3 regions of the Pseudoalteromonas sp. SR43-7 genome follow, and region 3 is predicted to be linked to each of the others. Evidence: predicted binding sites of a transcription regulator. Region 3 holds the regulator's gene; each other region holds the start of a gene.
The links. Region 3 encodes sigma-54, which starts transcription at its own class of promoters, with help from an activator protein. Its sites were predicted from a motif close to GTTGGCACGNNNNTNGNNT; they were not measured.
Positions count from the first base shown of each region.

Region 1: a site for sigma-54 is predicted at 1,675-1,693, ahead of flgJ (flagellar assembly peptidoglycan hydrolase FlgJ). Genes of this name have one in related genera too.
Region 2: a site for sigma-54 is predicted at 1,191-1,209, ahead of H5087_RS15150 (TorF family putative porin). Genes of this name have one in related genera too.

Region 1 covers NZ_JACJDY010000016.1:8,705-11,988, forward strand. The annotation lists gene flgH (flagellar basal body L-ring protein FlgH) at 1-457, shown strand, start outside; gene H5087_RS12895 (flagellar basal body P-ring protein FlgI) at 469-1,563, shown strand; gene flgJ (flagellar assembly peptidoglycan hydrolase FlgJ) at 1,730-2,746, shown strand; gene flgK (flagellar hook-associated protein FlgK) at 2,748-3,284, shown strand, end outside.
Region 2 covers NZ_JACJDY010000020.1:82,694-85,977, reverse strand. The annotation lists gene H5087_RS15155 (hypothetical protein) at 1-1,031, shown strand, start outside; gene H5087_RS15150 (TorF family putative porin) at 1,308-1,994, shown strand; gene H5087_RS15145 (YIP1 family protein) at 2,187-2,900, shown strand; gene H5087_RS15140 (efflux RND transporter periplasmic adaptor subunit) at 2,956-3,284, shown strand, end outside.
Region 3 covers NZ_JACJDY010000002.1:88,345-91,628, reverse strand. The annotation lists gene rapZ (RNase adapter RapZ) at 1-596, opposite strand, end outside; gene ptsN (PTS IIA-like nitrogen regulatory protein PtsN) at 615-1,067, opposite strand; gene hpf (ribosome hibernation promoting factor) at 1,072-1,359, opposite strand; gene H5087_RS01740 (RNA polymerase factor sigma-54) at 1,386-2,885, opposite strand; gene lptB (LPS export ABC transporter ATP-binding protein) at 2,955-3,284, opposite strand, start outside.

The sequences.
Region 1 (3,284 bases), on a different contig from region 3:
GCAAGAGTCTACTCAAGCAACAAAAGCCGCTAAAACAGAAACAGACAAAGAAACTGACGCAAGCTTAGATCCCGTTATTGGATTAGGTGGTCTACCTGTAAATATAGGTGGCGATAGTATTCAGTTTGGTATTGGTAGTGATTCGTCGTTTACGGGCGATTCAAAATCAAACCAGTCAAACAGCTTAGTAGGCGATATTTCGGTAAATGTTATGCGTGTTTTACCTAACGGTAATTTAGTTATACGCGGCGAAAAGTGGCTAACGCTTAATACCGGCGAAGAGTTTATTCGTTTAGAAGGGCTAGTACGCCCTCAAGACGTAAGCGCCGATAATACGGTTGAATCAAACCGCATTGCTAATGCACGTATTCAATACTCAGGTAAAGGGCAAACGCAAGAGGCGCAAAGTCCTGGTTGGCTTACACGTTTCTTTAGCAGTTCGCTGTTTCCATTTTAGAGGGTAACAACATGAATAGCCTTAAAGCTTTATGTTTAGTTGTGTTATTAGGTTGGCAGTTTACTGCCAATGCTGAGCGCATAAAAGATGTGTCTATGGTTGAAGGCGTACGCTCTAACCAATTAGTCGGTTATGGCTTAGTGGTTGGTTTACCGGGCACCGGCGAGCAAAACTCATACACACAACAAAGTTTTAGAGGCATGTTGAACAGCTTTGGTATTACGCTACCTTCAACTCAAAGTCCTAAAATTAAAAATGTTGCCGCTGTTGCTGTACATGCAGAATTACCTGCATTTAGAAAGCCCGGGCAAACAATAGATATTACGGTTTCTTCTATTGGTAGTGCTGGCAGCTTACGTGGAGGTACTTTACTACAAACTTTTTTAAAAGGTGTAGATGGTAACGTGTATGCAATTGCACAAGGTAGTTTAATTGTCGGTGGCTTAGGCGCACAAGGCCTTGATGGCAGTAGAGTTGTAATTAACACCCCTACAGTTGGCCGTATACCAAATGGCGCTACAGTTGAACGCACAGTAGAAAGCCCATTTATGCAAGGCGATTACATTACTTTTAATTTAAACCGCCCAGACTTTACAACGGCGAAACGCCTAGAAAAAACAATTAATGACTTAGTTGGCCCAAATAGCGCACAAGCAATTGATTCTGTTTCTATTCGTGTTATAGCACCGCGCGATGCATCCCAGCGTGTATCGTACTTATCAACACTCGAAAACTTAGAATTTAAACCCGCTGACATGGCCGCTAAAATTATAGTTAACTCGCGCACTGGTACAATTGTTATTGGCAAGAACGTTAAGCTTCAGCCTGCGGCTATAACTCATGGTGGCTTAACAGTAACAATTGCAGAACAACAAAACGTGTCACAACCAAATCCGCTAGCAAACGGTGATACAGTTGTCACGCAGCAAAGTATTATTGATGTAAACCAAGATGACTCGCGCGCCTTTGTATTTAACCCTGGTGTAAGCCTTGACGATTTAGTTCGCGCAATTAACGAAGTTGGCGCAGCGCCTGGTGACTTAATGGCTATTTTAGAAGCACTAAAAGAAGCCGGCGCAATTAACGGACAGTTAGTTGTTATTTAAATAACCCAAGCCAATAAATAACGTATTACTTAAGCCCTATATTTTTGAAATTAGGGCTTTTTATTTACAGCAACTTAAGTTTATTATTTTTATCTTCCTCGTTTTATCGGTAGTGGCTCAATTTTTGCATTTTTAACTGCATTATTCATTTTGTGTCAAAAAGCCGATGGAAACTAATCACCTCGATAAACAAAACTTTTTTGATTTAGGCAACTTAGATTCACTTCGTAAAGAAGCCTTAACGAGTGGCGATGCATCAACTGATGCCTCTAAAGCTGCGCTCAAAAAAGCGGCCGCACAATTTGAAGCTATTTTTACGCAAATGTTGCTCAAAGGAATGCGCAAAGCTAACGAAGCATTTGAAGACAAAGACAGCCCATTTAATTCAAGTGGCGTAAAGTTTTTTGAAGAAATGCACGATCAGCAACTTTCAACAGAGCTTTCATCAAATGGCTCGTTAGGCCTTGCCGATTTAATAGTTCAGCAGTTATCGCCTGAGTCTAAAAACTTTATGCCAGGCTCGGTGCTTAGAACAACCAACGATATTTTTAGCGATACGCAAGTCGGTTCCGCTCTTCCTCATGAGCAAAAAAATAAGCAACCCGATCTTATCGTTAAGAGTACTAAAGCCGATATTGCTGAGCCTAAAGTCGATACTGCAGAGTCTAAAGCTGATAGCCCAACATTTAAAAATGCAGAAGAGTTTGTAAGTTCAGTGTGGGAACACGCTAAAACTGCAGCGCAAAAAATTGGTTTAAATCCTGCGGTAATGGTTGCACAAGCGGCACTTGAAACCGGTTGGGGTAAGCACATTATTAATAAAAGTGACGGTGGCAGTTCAAATAACTTATTTAATATTAAGTCAGATAAAAGCTGGGAAGGCGATAAAGCAAGCAAAATAACGCTTGAGTTTGAGCAAGGTACACCCGTTAAAAAACAAGCCAGCTTTAGAGCCTACGATTCAATTAAAGACAGCGTGAACGACTTCGTTGATTTTTTAACGCAAAACCCACGCTACAAAGAAGCATTACAAAATACAGCTAAACCAAACGACTTTTTAGATTCATTACAAAAAGCAGGTTATGCAACCGATCCAAATTATGCCAACAAAATAAAACAAGTGCTCAATAGCAGTCAGCTAAAAGACATTGCGGCAAACGTGATCCGCCAAGGAGTAGAGTAACATGTCGTTTAATTTATTAAATATTGCCAGTTCTGGGGTTAGAGCAAGCTCGGAGCTACTGCAAACGACAAGTAAGAATATCGCCAATGTAAATACCGAAGGCTATGTGCGTGAGCGTACAGAGTTTACTACTATGGTTGACAACCAAGTAGGGCGAGGCGAAACATACCGATTACTAAACGAGTTTGCTCAGTCACAGCTAAATCGTGATACCTCTAATAAATCGTTTTTCGATCAGTTTATTACTGAGGCTAATCGAGTTGATACTATTTTTTCTGAAGAGTCGAATAATCTTTCGACTGGTATTAACTCTTTATTTAATAACGTGCAAGAAGCGCTAAATCAGCCCTCATCTACTGTTGCTCGCTCATTAGTAATGACAGATGCGCAAAGCTTAATTGATCAAATGGATAGGCTTTCGGGCATCGTGCTTGATCAAAAAAGTATAGTCAATGAGCAGCTCGAAATATTTTCAGATGAAGCAAACTCACTCATTCAGAGTATTAGCACGCTAAATCAAAATATTGCAGCCGTTAAT
Region 2 (3,284 bases), on a different contig from region 3:
ATGATTTTTTACCTTGGTGTTACGAATTGCTAAGTGCAAGCAGAGATCGTATGAACTACGATTTACTAGAGCCGCAGCAATTACCAGTACTTAAGAAGCTACACGATCAGCTTATTTCAGCTATCAGCTTTTTACAGGTTAAAACTTTACGTATTGCTCCGTGGCCTGTAGTAAGTGTATTTGTAGAACAACACAAAGACGTTATTGCTCTTGATGAACAGCTTCGCTTAGTAGACTACATTAAAAGCATTCGTGAACAATCTCTTAAAGATATGATTCCTGAAGATTTACTTGCGTTTAGCGGTAAGCACATGGCATCACTTGATCCAAGCACATATAACTTTGACGTTGAATGGTTTGCATCAACAAAAAGTGCGAAGAGCTTTCATCAAATGCTTGGCGATTTACCAGGTGCCTTTGACGATGCACTAGTAAACATTCCACTTGAAGGTGACATTACTCAATACGAATATCAACAATTTGTTGCTGCTTATTCAAAAATATTCACCGACAATAATGAAAAACCAACACTTGCGCCTGCAACACGACTGCTTGCAATGCGTCGCCCTGATATATTTACTCCGATCACAAACAATCGATTAGATGCATTATGCGGTGCCCTTGGTGTTTCTAAACTAAAAAATAGTGATTTTGAGCGTTACTGGCAAGATATTATAAAAGGTATTCAAGCTATGTCATGGTACAAAATGGCTAAACCTAGTAATGAGTTAGAAGAACAATTAGTTGCTATTAAAGCACTAATCCCATGTTTCTTTCACTATGCTGATGCAAAAACACCAGATAACTCTAACTACATCAAACTGTTAAGTAAGCCTAAACGAACTACAACTACGACAGGTAAAACTCAGCGTAGAGGTAAAGAGTCTGCAGAAATTTTAGTAGACCGCGCACTTGCTGCTGACGATATTCCTGAGCACATTCGCAGTAAGCGCGATTCAATTGTGAGTGAAGTTCAAAAAGGTCGTAGTGTAAACGAAACAATTAGCCTTATGCGCACTATATTTGGCTAAAAACTTCTAATTTAGCCGTACTTTTATGGTGCGGCTAGGTTAATTTATGCACCAGCAGTGTGCGCAACATCTTCCTACATACCATATCTCTTCTCAATCTATAAAATACAAGCTCATGTTTTTAATGTATAAAAATAATTTTTAATAAAAAATAATGAAGCTGGCACACACAGTGCAATTATCCCGTTAGTTAAACAATAAAAAGCCGTCAGCCTAAAGGTTCCGAATACATAATAAAAACCTTGGCGAGCAAAAATCATATAACGGGAAATGGACATGCTAAAACTAAAAAAAACCATCGCTATAAGTGCTATAGCATTAATGGGCGCAACATCTTTAACGTCAACAGCCGTACATGCTGAAGTAACAGCAAACGCAGCGGCAACATCAAACTACTTATGGCGTGGTCAAGAGCAAACTGGGGGCGATGCAGCTATTTCAGGCGGTATTGATTACGCCAATGAATCGGGCTTTTATGCAGGTACTTGGGCTTCAAATGCATCGTGGGCAGATGAAATGACCTATGAGCTTGATTTATATGCAGGCTTTGGTGGCGACATTAACGAAAGCGTTAGCTATGATGTTGGCTATATTTATTACGCTTACCCAGATGCAGCTTCTGAAGCTGACGCAGATTTCTCTGAAATTTACGGTAGCATCAGTGTTGAAGGCTTTACATTTGGTGCTTCAGTACTTGCAACATCAGCTGCAAGTGGTGATGGTACAGACTTTGGTGATTCACTTTACCTGACAGCTGACTACGGTTTTGCTGTTGGCAGTAACGGCACTGAAATGGCATTTCACTTAGGCCACTACTCTGGTGACTTTATTGGCGATGATAATATCTTAGATTATGGTGTATCAATTTCGAAAGATGGGTTCACTTTTGGTTTATCTGATACAGATATGGATGACTCAGATATTAAAGCTTACGTTGCTTATTCTGTAGACTTTAATTTATAAGAAAGAATGTGTTACTTGCTGCGACACGAAGGGCCTTTTGGCCCTTTTCTTGTTTTTGAACAAGACCCCTCACATCTGTTAACAAACCGTTACAATTGAATGAAAACAATACATACATTTTCCTTTATTCTATTACCTAGTCACTGGGCATTTATAACTGCCTAGCCATAAAATAGGTATAAAGGAATAATAATGAAATCACCTAACGCGTTTAGCGCCCTACTCGATATTTATATAAGTCCTAGTAAAGCTTTCAATGGTGTTGAACACGCCAAAGGTTGGTCATGGCTTGCTTTTATAGTCATGTCTTTAGTTTCAATGGCGAGTATTTATATTTTTTATTCCACTGTTGATATGCAGTTTTTGATTAATGAGCAAGTAGCAGCATCAACTATTGATGCGACGATTGGCGAGCAAAAAATGATTCGCCAAAGTATAGAGCAAAATGCAGAAGGCCAAATATGGTTTGGTTTGTTTGGCGGCGTAATTGCGCTGGCTATCATGAATGCATTAATGGCACTTTATTATATGCTTGTGGCAAAACAAGATCCTGAATCAGAACATAGCTACGGAGCTTGGTATGGATTCGCTACCTGGACAATAATGCCAGTTGTTATTTCAAGCCTAGGCACAATTGCTCTTGTACTAAGTGCAAGTACAGATCAAATATCTCAACAAGCCGTATTTAGCTACGCATCTATTAACCAATTAATAATAGGACTTGAAGTTGGCCATCCTTTTTATAGCTTATTAGAATCAATAAACTTATTTAGCTTTTGGAGCATTGCGCTGGGAATGATCGGCTTAAAATGCTGGACTAATTTTTCAACTAACAAAGCACTCCTATTCTCTGCTCTTCCTTCAATTATTATTTTTGGTATTTGGGCAATCATTGCAGCAAGTTAACTCTTAAGTGGAGGTAGATACTAGCTCCACATTACTTAATTCACGGATAGATAAAATGAAAAAAGCAATAATCATCACACTCGCTGTAGGCGCATTTATAGCCCTAATTGTGTCAAAGCAAATTTCTGACGATGAAAAACAAGCCGAAGTAAATATTGCTCAAGTAGAGCTTGGCGACATTGCTGACTCAATAATGGCTTCAGGTAATTTAGTTTTTAATACACAAGTGCAATTACGCTCTGAAGTGACAGGCCGAGTAGATAAAATATTTGTTCAAGAAGGCCAAGGAGTTAAACAAGGCGATATGTTAATGCGCCTTGATACAACTGCCTTTGAATCAGAAGTTACCCGTAGTAAAGCAATCCTTCGCGCCACAGAAATTGA
Region 3 (3,284 bases):
TTTAAAGCCTTTAACTCTGGTTCCCAGTGTGGATTTGGTAAAAAGCGTGCATCAAATACGTAGTCTGCTTCTTTTGGTATACCGTGTTTATAACCAAATGATTCAAATGTGACAATCAGTTGCTTATCTTTTTTACCTAAAATCTTTTCACGAATAGATTCAGCGAGTTGATGAACACTTAAATCAGTCGTATCTATCATAAAGTCGGCGCGAGTGGTTAATACATCAAGTAATTCTTTTTCTTTTTTGATGGCTAAATCAAGCGGCAATGAGTCTATTGATAGTGGGTGTAATCTGCGTGTTTCAGAAAAGCGTTTGATCAATGTCTGATCGTCGCTATCTAAATAAAATAACGTAGGGTTTGCAAAGCCTGGTAAGTATTCAAGAATATCGTTAAATTCATCTTGTTCTTTAGGGATGTTGCGCACATCTATGCTAACAGCAATTTTATCGTAGCTATCAGACACACTGCGAACTAATGAAGGTAGTAGGTTTACTGGAATATTATCAACGCAATAATAACCTAAATCTTCTACAACGCGCAAAGCAACCGACTTTCCAGAACCAGAACGGCCGCTTATGATAATTAACTCCATTTAACACCCTTTATAAAACTATGATTGTTCGACAATAACTTGGTAAAGCTCAGTATCAGATTTTGCACTGCGTAACTGTTTACAAAAATCTTTGTTGTTTAGTTTATCAGCAATGGTTGCTAGAGTCTTTAAGTGCTGCTGGTTATCGCCATCTGGTACGATGAGTGCGACAAAAATATCAACAGGGCGGTTATCGATTGCATCAAAGTTTATTGGAGTTTCGCTAACGAGCACTAAAGCCAAAGGCTCTTCTGCACCGCTCATTCTTCCATGAGGAATAGCAATGCCACGCCCTATACCTGTACTACCTAATTTCTCTCTGCTCATTAAAGCATTAAGAATATCTTGTTGCGGTAAATACGGAAGTTTGTCGTGAGCAAGTTCGCTAATGAACTCTAAAATTCTTTTTTTGCTATTAAAAAGGACCGCAGCTTTGCTGCAGTCCTGGCATATAAGTGAACTTAATTTCATCATATTAGTGGCGAGCAAGCTTCTCTTTGTGTTTGATTACTTGGCGATCGAGCTTGTCGATCAACGAGTCAATAGCGGCATACATATCTTGATGTTCTGTAGAGGCAAATAGCTCAGCACCGCTTACGTGTATTGTGGCTTCTGCTTTTTGATTTAATTTTTCTACATCGAGAATGACATGAACATTATTAATATGATCAGAGTGTCTTTCAAGCTTCGCAAATTTAGTATTAATATAGTCTCTTAGTGAATCGGTTAATTCTACGTGACGACCAGTTAAGTTTAGTTGCATAAGCATTACCCTCTTAGTTTAGCGTCTTAAATCAGACTTTTACGCTGATTTGACGGTGGAATAGCAAGAGATTCGCGGTATTTTGCGATTGTACGTCTCGCTACTTTAATTCCTTGCTCAGCCAATATATCCGCTATTTTGCTATCACTCAATGGTTTTGCTGAGTTTTCTGCTGCGATTAATTTTCGGATAAGCGCACGTATTGCTGTAGATGAACATTCACCACCGTTTTCAGTACTTACATGGCTTGAGAAAAAGTATTTAAGCTCAAATATACCACGGGGTGTATGCATGTACTTTTGAGTAGTCACGCGCGAAATTGTCGATTCGTGCATTTCTACCATTTCAGCGACATCATTTAAAACCATTGGTTTCATGGCTTCAGGACCATGTTCAAAAAAGCCTTGTTGTTGCTTAACAATACAATTAGTAACTTTTAATAGCGTGTCGTTTCTACTTTCTAAGCTTTTAATAAACCACTTAGCTTCTTGTAAATGTGAGCGAATAAACTGGCTGTCGCCACTTGATTTTACAGTGCGAGACATTGCCGCGTATTGGCTATTAACACGAATTTTAGGCATGCTATCTGGGTTTAATTCGACAACCCAGCGGCCTTTAATTTTTTTAACTGACACATCAGGAATAACATACTCAGATTCTTCCCTTACAATAGTATCAGCAGGTTTTGGGTTGAGAGTATGTATTAGTGTCATTACTTCTTTAAGCTCTTCTTCTTTAAGCTTAGTTTTTTTCATTAATGTACGATAGTCGCGAGCTGCTAATAGATCAATATGCTCGGTTAAAATCATTTTCGTTTCATTAATGTAAGGTGTTTCTTTATCAAATTGATTAAGCTGAATACACAAACACTCTTGTAAACTACGTGCAGCAATACCAACAGGATCAAACAGTTGGATGCGTTTTAATACCGCTTCAATTTCATCAAGTTCAACTTCGTTATCATCTTCGTTTTCTTGATTAAAGCTTTCTAAAATTTCTTCGCAACTGAGAGTTAAAATACCTGAATCATCGACGGCCTCTACAATCGCAATAGCGATGGCTTCATCGGTAGGGCTAAATGGCGTTAGTTGTAATTGCCACATTAAATACTCATGGAGCGTTTCAGTAGAGGCGCCTTGGTATATTGATTCGTCTTCAGGCATTGGACCTGATGATGCTGCAGGAGCGGCACTCATGTACTCATCCCAACTAACATCCATAGCCATGTCGTCACTTAGCGTGTCTTTTGCAAGTGCTTCACCAGTATCTTGTTCATATTCGCTCGGAGCATCATCAGCAGATGCGCTAACAGTTATGTCATCGGTATCAGCTTTTTGCTCGTTTTTACCAGCAGCGTCTTCAGAATAGTCTGCCTCTTCAACCTCTAAAAGTGGATTACTGTCGAGAGCTTCTTGTATTTCTTGCTGGAGATCCAATGTACTGAGTTGCAACAAACGAATAGCTTGTTGCAACTGTGGAGTCATTGTAAGTTGCTGGCCCATGCGCAGCTGTAGTGATTGCCTCATGTATCTCTAACAATCCTTTTATGTTGTTATAATTAATACTAGCAGATGCTTAAAGACATGGCGTAAATGTTACAGCCTAAATTGCTCGCCTAAGTAAACATCGCGTACAGTTTTATCATTTAATACGTGTTCTGGAGTACCTGATGCAATCAGCTCCCCATGAGAAACAATGTAGGCTTTTTCACAAACATCAAGGGTCTCTCTTACGTTATGGTCGGTAATTAATACACCAATCCCACGATTTTTAAGATGTTCTATTATTTTCTTTATATCTAATACCGAAATAGGGTCAACACCGGCAAACGGTTCATCCAGTAGTATAAATTTAGGATCTGCTGCCAGCGCTCGTGCTATTTCTACACGACGACGTTCTCCACCCGATAATGCCATACCTTGGCT